DNA from 3 places in the Rahnella sp. AN3-3W3 genome. Region 2 is predicted to be linked to each of the others. Evidence: predicted binding sites of a transcription regulator. Region 2 holds the regulator's gene; each other region holds the start of a gene.
The links. The regulator Fur, encoded in region 2, represses iron uptake genes when iron is present. The targets are predictions, from matches to a motif close to ATAATAATGAGAACNACTATCAA.
Positions count from the first base shown of each region.

Region 1: the regulator Fur is predicted to act here: its motif matches at 1,990-2,012, upstream of UC15_RS21195 (Nramp family divalent metal transporter).
Region 3: the regulator Fur is predicted to act here: its motif matches at 839-861, upstream of UC15_RS22285 (DNA polymerase III subunit theta).

Region 1 covers NZ_JYDG01000095.1:28,329-31,614, reverse strand. Annotated here, with positions in the region: gene mgrA (L-glyceraldehyde 3-phosphate reductase) at 1-33, shown strand, start outside; gene UC15_RS21200 (DUF2502 domain-containing protein) at 193-648, shown strand; gene UC15_RS21195 (Nramp family divalent metal transporter) at 713-1,942, opposite strand; gene UC15_RS21190 (NupC/NupG family nucleoside CNT transporter) at 2,359-3,286, shown strand, end outside.
Region 2 covers NZ_JYDG01000013.1:241,714-244,999, reverse strand. Annotated here, with positions in the region: gene UC15_RS06465 (methyl-accepting chemotaxis protein) at 1-617, opposite strand, end outside; gene fldA (flavodoxin FldA) at 1,026-1,553, shown strand; gene fur (ferric iron uptake transcriptional regulator) at 1,867-2,322, shown strand; gene chiQ (ChiQ/YbfN family lipoprotein) at 2,506-2,847, opposite strand; gene UC15_RS06445 (OprD family outer membrane porin) at 2,861-3,286, opposite strand, start outside.
Region 3 covers NZ_JYDG01000104.1:28-3,313, forward strand. Annotated here, with positions in the region: gene ftnA (non-heme ferritin) at 169-675, opposite strand; gene UC15_RS22285 (DNA polymerase III subunit theta) at 1,081-1,311, shown strand; gene pip (prolyl aminopeptidase) at 1,330-2,286, opposite strand; gene UC15_RS22300 (S9 family peptidase) at 2,846-3,286, opposite strand, start outside.

The sequences.
Region 1 (3,286 bases), on a different contig from region 2:
GAGCTGGCATCAATCGAAGGCATTTTGGTGTAAACGCTTACCCAAATGAGCAAAAAACGCGCCTTTATGGAGAGTGTGTAAGCTTTGCGTTAAGGCGCGTAAATCATTCAAAACAGGATTGTAAGCAATAGAACCCGTGCCCGCTTCACCTTATAACTGTCAGCATAAATTATAAGGAATCTGGGGCCGCTCATGTTAAAGCCAGTATTATTCGCCACATTGTTCTTTGCCCTGCTCCCTGCGGCGGTACCCACCGTGCAGGCCAGCAGCTTCAGCCTGAATACGCCGGGCCTTTCCATCAATATCGGTGACCGAGATAACCGGGGTTATTACTGGGACGGCTACGACTGGCGTAATCCTGGCTGGTGGAATAGCTATCGCGGTCACCATTATGGTTACCGTGGGCCGCGTGGTCATTACTGGGATGGTTACCGCTGGCGCGATCAGGGCTGGTGGGATCAGCGCCATCCGCCGCGTCGCCCGATGCCACCGCCGCATTATTATCATGGCGACCATGGGCGTCCGCATAATGACCACGGGCGCGGTCACGGTCACGGTCACGGTCACGGTCACGGTCACGGTCACGGACATGATAAAGGACGCGGCCACGACGATCATCGTGGCGGTCACGGCGATCATCGCCACTGAACAGAAACAAAAACGGGACAGTTTGCGCTGTCCCGTTTTTTATTGCCTGACGTGTGTCCGGACGCTATTTCAACATGCCGATCAGCAGATAAAGGTTGAGGCTGACGACTATCAGTACAATCAGCCGCCCTGCCCACTGCACGGTTTTGGTGTTGACCATATCGCCCATCAGGCTGCGGTTACCGGTAAAGGCCAGCAGCGGCAACAGCGCCAGCGCAATCCCGAAGCTCAGCAATACCTGGCTCATGACCAGAATACGTGTGGCGTCTAATCCCATCAAAATCACAATAAATGACGGCATCATGGTGACCGTACGGCGCACCCACAGCGGAATGTAGAATTTCACAAAGCCCTGCATCACCACCTGTCCGGCCAGTGTGCCGACCACTGTCGACGATAACCCCGCCGCCACCAGGCTCAGACCAAAAGTGGTCGCAGCGGCGTGACCGAGCAAGGGTTGCAGGGTCAGATAGGCTTCATCGAGTTCACTGATCCCGCTGTGTCCGCTGAAATGGAACGCGGCAGCAGCGGTTGCCATCATCGCCAGATTCACGAAACCGGCAATGGTCATGGCAATGCCGACATCCAGTTTGGTGGCGGAATAACGCTGCGCTTTAGATGCCTTGCCGCCCCGCTGGGTCAGCGAAGAGTGCAGATAAATGACGTGCGGCATGATGGTCGCACCGAGGACACCAGCAGCCAGATAGACGGAATCCGCCGTCGGCAGCGAGGGGATCAGCATCCCTTTACCGAGCGCCATCATGCTTGGCTGCGAGAAGAACAATTCGACAATATAAGCCGCTGCGACAAAAAGCAGTAAACCGGCTATCACCAGTTCCAGCGGCTTTTGCCCACGCTTTTGCAGCCCGAGGATAATAAAGGTGGCAATCCCGGTCAGCACCGCGCCTTGTAACAGCGATACGCCGAGAAGCAATTTGAAGCCGATCGCAGCACCAATGAATTCAGCAAGATCGGTGGCCATGGCGATAATTTCCGCCTGCACCCAGTAAGCCCACACGGCCGGACGAGGGAAGCGGTCACGGATATGTTCGGCGAGATTTTTACCGGTTGCAATACCGAGTTTGGCAGACAACAACTGGATCAACATCGCCATGACGTTGGCCCAGACCACCACCCACAGCAACTGATAGCCATAAGAGGCACCGGCCTGAATGTTAGTCGCAAAGTTGCCCGGATCGATATAACCGATGGCGGCAATAAAAGCTGGCCCCATCAGTGAAAGCTTCATCTTTCTGGACGCGCGGCCTGAGGATTCGGCCCGGCTGTTCAGCATAGTTAGTTAACCCTTACAATTATTACGCTTACATCAATCATATCTAATTGATAATGATTATCAAGTGCATTTAGAATGATCTGAGTAATTACTCTGATAGGCAGTAGCAGTAAGCGAGAGGGTGATAACTGAAAGGTGAATCGCTCACCCGACTTCAGAAAGCCAGACGCAGCGCACTTTCCTAAAACAGACATTTACAGGCCAGATTCAGAACGCATTACGGCACATGATAAAACTAGCACAGGAAAGCTAATTGTGCTTAGTTTTATTAACATCTTGATTTTTTGTGTGATAGGCCGCGATTTGTTGCAATTCGTGTTTGTAATTTCTATATTTGCAATCGACTTCACGTTTTAAATGTACGCGTTACATAAAATGTCCGTCGAAATATAGCCTGCCTCTAATTTGGAGCACCCATGTCCCGAATATTGCACTTTGTATTAGCGTTGGCCGTTGTCGCTGCACTCGCTTTACTGGTGAGCCGTGACCGGAAGAATATCCGTTTACGTTTCATTGTTCAGCTTTTGGTCATCGAAGTCTTATTAGCCTATTTCTTCCTGAACTCTTCAATAGGTTTAGGTTTTGTGAAAGGCTTCTCAGACTTGTTTGAGAAATTATTAGGATTCGCTGCGGAAGGGACCGGCTTCGTATTTGGAGGCATGAGCGATAAAGGATTAGCGTTCTTCTTCTTGAAAGTCTTGTGTCCGATCGTGTTTATCTCTGCACTGATCGGTATTTTACAGCACATTCGCGTACTGCCTTTCGTCATCCGTATTATCGGTACGGTTCTGTCGAAAATTAATGGCATGGGAAAACTGGAATCTTTCAACGCCATCAGCTCCCTGATTTTGGGCCAGTCAGAAAACTTTATCGCGTATAAAGATATTCTGAGCAAAATGTCTGAAAAACGTATGTACACCATGGCAGCCACAGCCATGTCGACGGTTTCTATGTCGATTGTGGGTGCGTACATGACCATGCTGGAACCGCGCTTTGTTGTTGCTGCGCTGGTGCTCAACATGTTCAGTACTTTCATCGTACTGTCGTTGATCAACCCTTATAAAGTTGATTCAGAAGAAGACCTGCAAATCGGTAACACGCACCAGGGTCAGAGTTTCTTTGAAATGCTGGGTGAATACATCCTGGCCGGTTTCAAAGTGGCTATCATCGTTGCAGCCATGTTGATTGGTTTCATCGCACTGATTTCCTGCCTGAATGCGTTGTTCGACGTCGTATTCGGCATCAGCTTCCAGGGCGTGCTGGGTTATGTCTTCTATCCATTCGCATGGATGATGGGCGTACCAAGCCACGAAGCCTTGCAGGTAGGCAGCATCATGGCAACCA
Region 2 (3,286 bases):
AACAGGATCAAACCAATACCAAATGCGCTCAGCTGGATCACTTTGCTCATGTAGGTCAGATGATTGGATTCATTTTGTGCGGCCTGAAAATCAACTGCAATCTGGCTGCTGACTTTTTCCATTGATGAACCAAAAGTGCGGCTCAGCGCCGGAACCGTGGTGTTGGCTAACTGGTTATAGGTGTCGATATTCTTACTGCTGGCAGCATTGAATAACGGCGTAACGCCCTGTGTCAGCAGGTTTTCCCAGCTGGTCTGCAGTTCCTGAATGGATGATTCTTCCAGGCCCGGATGGGGTACTGATTTAAAATCAGCCAGCGCCTGAGTCAGTTCATCAAGAGATTGTTTGGCGCTGTCAAAAATTTCAGGGCCTTTTGACGGGTCAGTCTGAAGCTGTGCAACCGCACGACTCAGACGCGTCACGGTACGGAAATACTGATCGTTGCCTTTGCTGATCAGCGTCATGTTGTTGACCAGTTCGGTACTGTTCCTGGTATTTTGCGTTAATGTGCCAAGTGATGTGACGGTATAAAGGGAAACACCGGCCCACATCACGCAGAAGATGCCAAGAATGGTTAATAAAGCGGCCCTGATGGTAATATTTTTTAAAAACTGCACGATATGCCTCTCTCGAAACAGGACTGTTTCTGGTCTGAGGATTGACGGGGATGCGGAGAATCAAAACAGGTAACCAGCAGGCCTACGCCCCCGGACATGTTTGAACACCTCTCCGGGCATCGATTTCTTTATTATGTTGAGATTGCTCTCGCATCATCTATCGGCGGGACATGCATAAACTTAAGGAAGGAGCCGGTTTATTTCTTCACTTTGCTTATGACCTCAGGAACCCTGTGGTTGATAAGCACACGATGGCGATAACACTTTAAAATATTGCCCGATAAACTTATTCCCCAGTTAAGAAGGCGAGCAGAAGCATATTCTCCGCCTCGCGAGTTTGGTATCATCTTCGCTATTATTGCCTGCAATGCAGGGCACTTCATTTAGAACAAGAGGTTAGATAATCTTATGGCCGTTGTAGGTATCTTCTTTGGATCCGATACAGGTAACACCGAAAACATCGCTAAAATGATCCAGAAACAATTGGGTAAAGATGTGGCTGAGGTGCATGACATTGCGAAGAGCAGCAAAGAGGATCTGGAAAAATTCGATATTTTGCTGATCGGAATTCCAACCTGGTATTACGGTGAAGCGCAGTGTGACTGGGATGACTTTTTCCCGTCGCTCGAAGAGATAGATTTCGAAGGTAAGCTGGTTGCCCTGTTTGGCTGCGGCGATCAGGAAGACTATGCCGAGTATTTCTGCGATGCACTGGGTACCGTGCGCGATATCATTGAGCCACGCGGCGCAGTGATTGTCGGACACTGGCCAACTGAAGGTTACCACTTTGAAGCATCCAAAGGCCTGGCAGATGATAAGCACTTCATCGGACTGGCAATTGACGAAGACCGTCAGCCGGAACTGACCGCTGAACGTGTTGATGCGTGGGTGAAACAGATCACAGAAGAACTCAGCCTTTCAGAAATTATCGGCTAAAACCCTGTTGGCCCTGAGGATTTATTCTACAATTGAAGGGCCAAACTATTACTGAAATTAACAATTTAACCGCTACAAAATTGTAACTTTCGGTCGTATCAAGGTACACTGAGTTCATCTGTTTTTTCTATCGATCAAGTCGTTGCATTATTAATGTGACAGGCAATTTGTGATCTTTATTAACAGGCTGTCGTTTACGAGAATGGGCACACTTCCCTTAAACGAAGAACAGTAAACGAACAATTTTGTGCCGCCGATGCCACAGGCTGCATGCCTCAACTTGATTAGCACATAGTAACAGGACTGAATCCGCATGACTGACAACAACACCGCACTGAAGAAAGCCGGCTTAAAAGTCACGCTTCCGCGCCTCAAAATCCTGGAAGTGCTGCAAGCGCCGGAAGGTCATCACGTTAGTGCGGAAGATCTGTACAAGCAACTGATTGATATGGGCGAAGAAATTGGTCTGGCCACGGTTTACCGTGTTCTGAACCAGTTTGATGATGCTGGTATCGTCACCCGTCATAACTTCGAAGGCGGCAAGTCCGTATTCGAACTGACTCAGCAACATCACCACGATCACCTGATCTGCCTGGATTGCGGTCGTGTGATTGAATTCCGTGACGAATATATTGAAGGTCGTCAGCGTGAGATTGCTAAAAAACATGGCATTAAACTGACCAACCACAGTCTGTACCTGTACGGTCACTGTGAAGCAGGCGACTGCCGTGAAGACGAATCTTTGCACAATGACAAACCTGCGCATTAATTTGCACAGCTTCGATTGTCGCAAATACTCTAAATAAACTAACCGCTGGAAAGCGGTTTTTTTATGTCTGCGTTTCACCCCGAACACAGACGCCGCTTACCGACGTAAAAAACCCCGGCAAGCCGGGGTTTCGCTTTTGATAATGATGATTTTGCCAGCTAAGGCTTTTACAAAAATCTGCTATTAGTTCGCCATTGCAGGCGCGTTATTGGATGTGATTTCCTGCCAGATTTTACCGCAATCCGCCGCATATGCCTGACCATCACCGGTTTTGCGCGCCGTCAGACAGCGCTGGTAATCCAGCACGCGTACTGTTTCCTGTTCCGCAAATTTCTGGTGTTCTTTTTCCTGTTTCAGCTTGTTCAGCAACACCTGACAGGACGCCAGTTTGTCCGGATTACCTTCTGAAGAATTAATACACGCGCGGTAGTCTTCACGCGTTTGCGAAATCTGAGCCTGATCGGCCGTTGGCGCACAGCCTGCCAACAGAACAACAGATACTGCCATCATCAGTAATTTATTCATCGACATAACGACCTCAGAAAATAGTGAATGGAGCAATAACGATGAATTTCACGTCTTTTTCATCCTGGAATATGTTGCCGTAACCCCCGCCCCAGCTCGGAATATCCGAGTGGTTGTCGTACTGGGTGTAATGCAGTTTGAACAGTGTCCCCTTCGCGCGGCCTTCCTGAATGGTGTAAAGCGCATCCAGGCTCCAGGCGCTCTCTTTCAGACGCTGGCTCTGGTCATAAGCGGCGTTGGTACTCGGTTTGGCGTCCCACGCGTAAACGTAAGAACCCCCGACGGCAAAGCCCGGCAGATCCCATTTCGCCAGATCGTAAAGTACGCCGGCGTACACCGCTTTCTCGCCGTTGGCGTTGAAGTCCGAACGGTTATCCCACCACACGTCAAGACGACCGTTGGAGGAGGAATACGTCGGGGTCATACGTTGCAGGAAGTA
Region 3 (3,286 bases), on a different contig from region 2:
CAAAGAGAAGTGGTTTTATTGAACACGATAATTTCCTTGGCTTGCTTGATGATGAATTTATAACGCCGACACTTTAGCGCAAACGCGCTTAAAACGTTTGTCATAAAAACATAAAAAACGCAGAGGCCGAAGCACTCTGCGTTGTTTGCAAGCTCACACAACTGAAAATTAACCAGCCGGAGCTTGTGCCACCATATTTTTGAGATCTTTATCCACAAAGAACAAACCGTTGCCGGTATTGCTTACCAGCGCCAGTTTATCCAGAACAGATTTGAACAACGTTTCTTCTTCATGCTGCTCTGCAACGTACCATTGCAGGAAGTTGAAGGAAGAATAATCTTTCAGCGTCATGGACAAATCTGCCAGTTCATTGATTTTCTGAGTGATCAGTTGTTCGTGTTCGTAAGTCTGCTTGAACAAATCGGTCAGCGATTCGAAAGACACCGGCGGAGCAGCAATGGCGCCCAGCAGTGGCAGAGCACCTGTATCGCTGACGTATTTGAACAGACGATGCATGTGATCCATTTCTTCCATTGAATGCTGTTTCAGGAATGCGGCAGCACCTTCGTAGCCTTTATCGCTGCACCATGCACTCATCTGCAAATATAAATTGGCAGAATAAAACTCGAGGTTCAGCTGTTCATTAAGCTGATCAATCATTTCTTTTTTAAGCATGGTACGGCTCCGGATTTAAATTACGGCAGGTGGGCTGAATTATTTACCCGCATTATGCCCGCATCAACACAAAATAAAAACACCCGATTCACATTAATATTCACCGAAATAACAAATATATTTAAGGCAATGATTTATAAAGGTATTTTATCTCCATAAATATACAACAATGATAATCATTAACATATAGATGGATATTAAAAAGAATCATTCTTATTCAGGATATTAATTAGCGGATTCTTATTGAAGTTAATTATCACTTCAGATTTGTGAATGGTTCTTATTTACTATTAATATTAACCTGCCAATTCTCTTCTTAGGGATAGTGTAAAAGTAAAATCACAACATTCACGATGGCGTCTGCCTCGGGTACAATGAGGCAAAACGGATCACCAGGAAGCAGCAATGAGTATCAATCTGGCTGAAATCAGCAAAGACGAAATGGATCGCATCAACGTCGATCTTGCCGCCTCAGCGGTGGCTTTCAAAGAACGCTACAACATGCCGGTTGTCGCGGAGATAGCAGAACGCGAGCAGCCTGCGCATTTGCGCACTTATTTTCGTGAACGGGTGATGTTTTATCGCGGGGAATCACATAAGTTCTCCCGCTTACCTTACGAGCCTAAGCAAAAGTAAGCGGGAAAGCTGGAAACGTTAGCGCCGGGCGGCGAAACGCTGGTTGGTGCGGATTAACTGATCGAGAATGCCCGGCTCATCAAAAGAATGCCCTGCACCTTCGATAATGTGCAATTCTGCTTCCGGCCAGGCCTGCGCCAGATCCCAGGCGTTTTGCACCTGACAGGCCATATCGTAGCGGCCGTGAACAATGACTGCCGGAATATGGCGGATGCGTTCCACATTTTTCAGCAACTGGTCATCAGTTTCTAAAAAGCCCATATACGTGAAGTAGTGATTCTCAATGCGGGCAAAAGCCAGCGCGAAATTATCTTCGCCAAATGATGCCGCTCCTTCCGCAGGCATCAACGTCACGGTCTCCCCTTCCCACAAACTCCAGATCTTAGCCGCTTCAAGCTGAACAGCGCGGTCATCGGAGGTCAGACGGGCGCGATAGGAAGCAATTACGTCTTTGCGTTCTTCCTCAGACAGGATCGACAAAATACGCTGCCATTTCTCAGGGAAGAAACGGGAGGCGCCGTCCTGGTAATACCAGGTCAGTTCCTGTTTGCGCAGAGTGAAAATACCCCGCAGTACCATCTCGCTGACGTGCTCAGGGTGAGTCTGGGCGTATGCCAGCGCCAGCGTCGAGCCCCACGAACCACCAAATACCAGCCATTTATCGACACCGGCCATTTTGCGCAAACGTTCAATATCATCGACCAGATGCCAGGTTGTATTATTGTCGAGACTGGCATGAGGTTTAGAGCGTCCGCAGCCACGCTGGTCAAACAGCATGACGTCATAATCTTTAGGATCGAACAACTGACGGTGAACCGATGAACAGCCGCCGCCAGGCCCGCCATGAAGAAATACTGCCGGTTTGCCCGCCGGGTTTCCGCTGCGCTCCCAGTAAATCTGGTGACCATCGCCCGTATCAAGCATGCCACTGGCATAGGCTTCCAGCGGTGGATACAACCCTTTTAATTTTGGCATGACATTTCCTGTTCTATTCGGCCAGTGTATTGATAAATGTGCTTACATCTTAATAACAGCGCATTGGCCCACTTACAACAAGTGGTTATCTCCAAAAACCGTTGTTTTGTATGCCGTTCGCATACTTATCGCGCAATTTGATTGCATCACATGCCAGCTGATGAAATATCACTCCTCTGTAAAGTATTGTGGGAAACGCGAAGGTGCTTGCAACTGACCTGAATTAAGCAGTAAATAGGTGAGCAACCCAATCCACCCGCTTTAAGAGAGGCAATTATGAGTAAAGGAATGGATAGCAAAAAGAATGCGAAGAAAAAGCCATTGAAAACACCGGCCGAAAAAAAGGCTGATAAAAAAGCCAAGAAAGCTTCTGCTTAACAATGTACTTCGTAGATCAAACCCGCCGAGAGCGGGTTTTTTTATGTCCCTGTCATACTTCAAATTGCAGGTGCGTTGGCTGCGTTTACTCACCCGAATCGCTGACCCATGTCAGCTCATCGGGATTGGCTCAGTTGTCGCCTGCCTGCCATTCGAATTATTTAGGGGAAAAGCCTGATACTCAGTTTTTCGTCGCCAGCGCCAGTACAAAAGCGTATTCCAGCGCGATATCTTCATAGGCTTTAAAGCGGCCGGATTTACCACCATGCCCGGAATCCATATCGGTGTGCATCAGCAACTGGTTATCATCGGTTTTAAGCTCGCGTAATTTCGCGACCCATTTTGCCGGCTCCCAGTATTGCACCTGCGAATCATGTAAACCGGTGGTGACCAGCATATGCGGATAGGCCTGTGCGCGAACCTGATCGTACGGGCTGTATTGCAGCATATAGTCATAACTGGCTTTGTCGTTCGGATTGCCCCACTCGTCGTATTCACCGGTTGTCAGCGGAATCGACTCATCGAGCATAGTTGTCACGACATCAACGAACGGAACTTGCGCCACGATGCCGTGATACAACTCCGGCGCCTGATTAATGATTGCGCCCATCAGTAAGCCGCC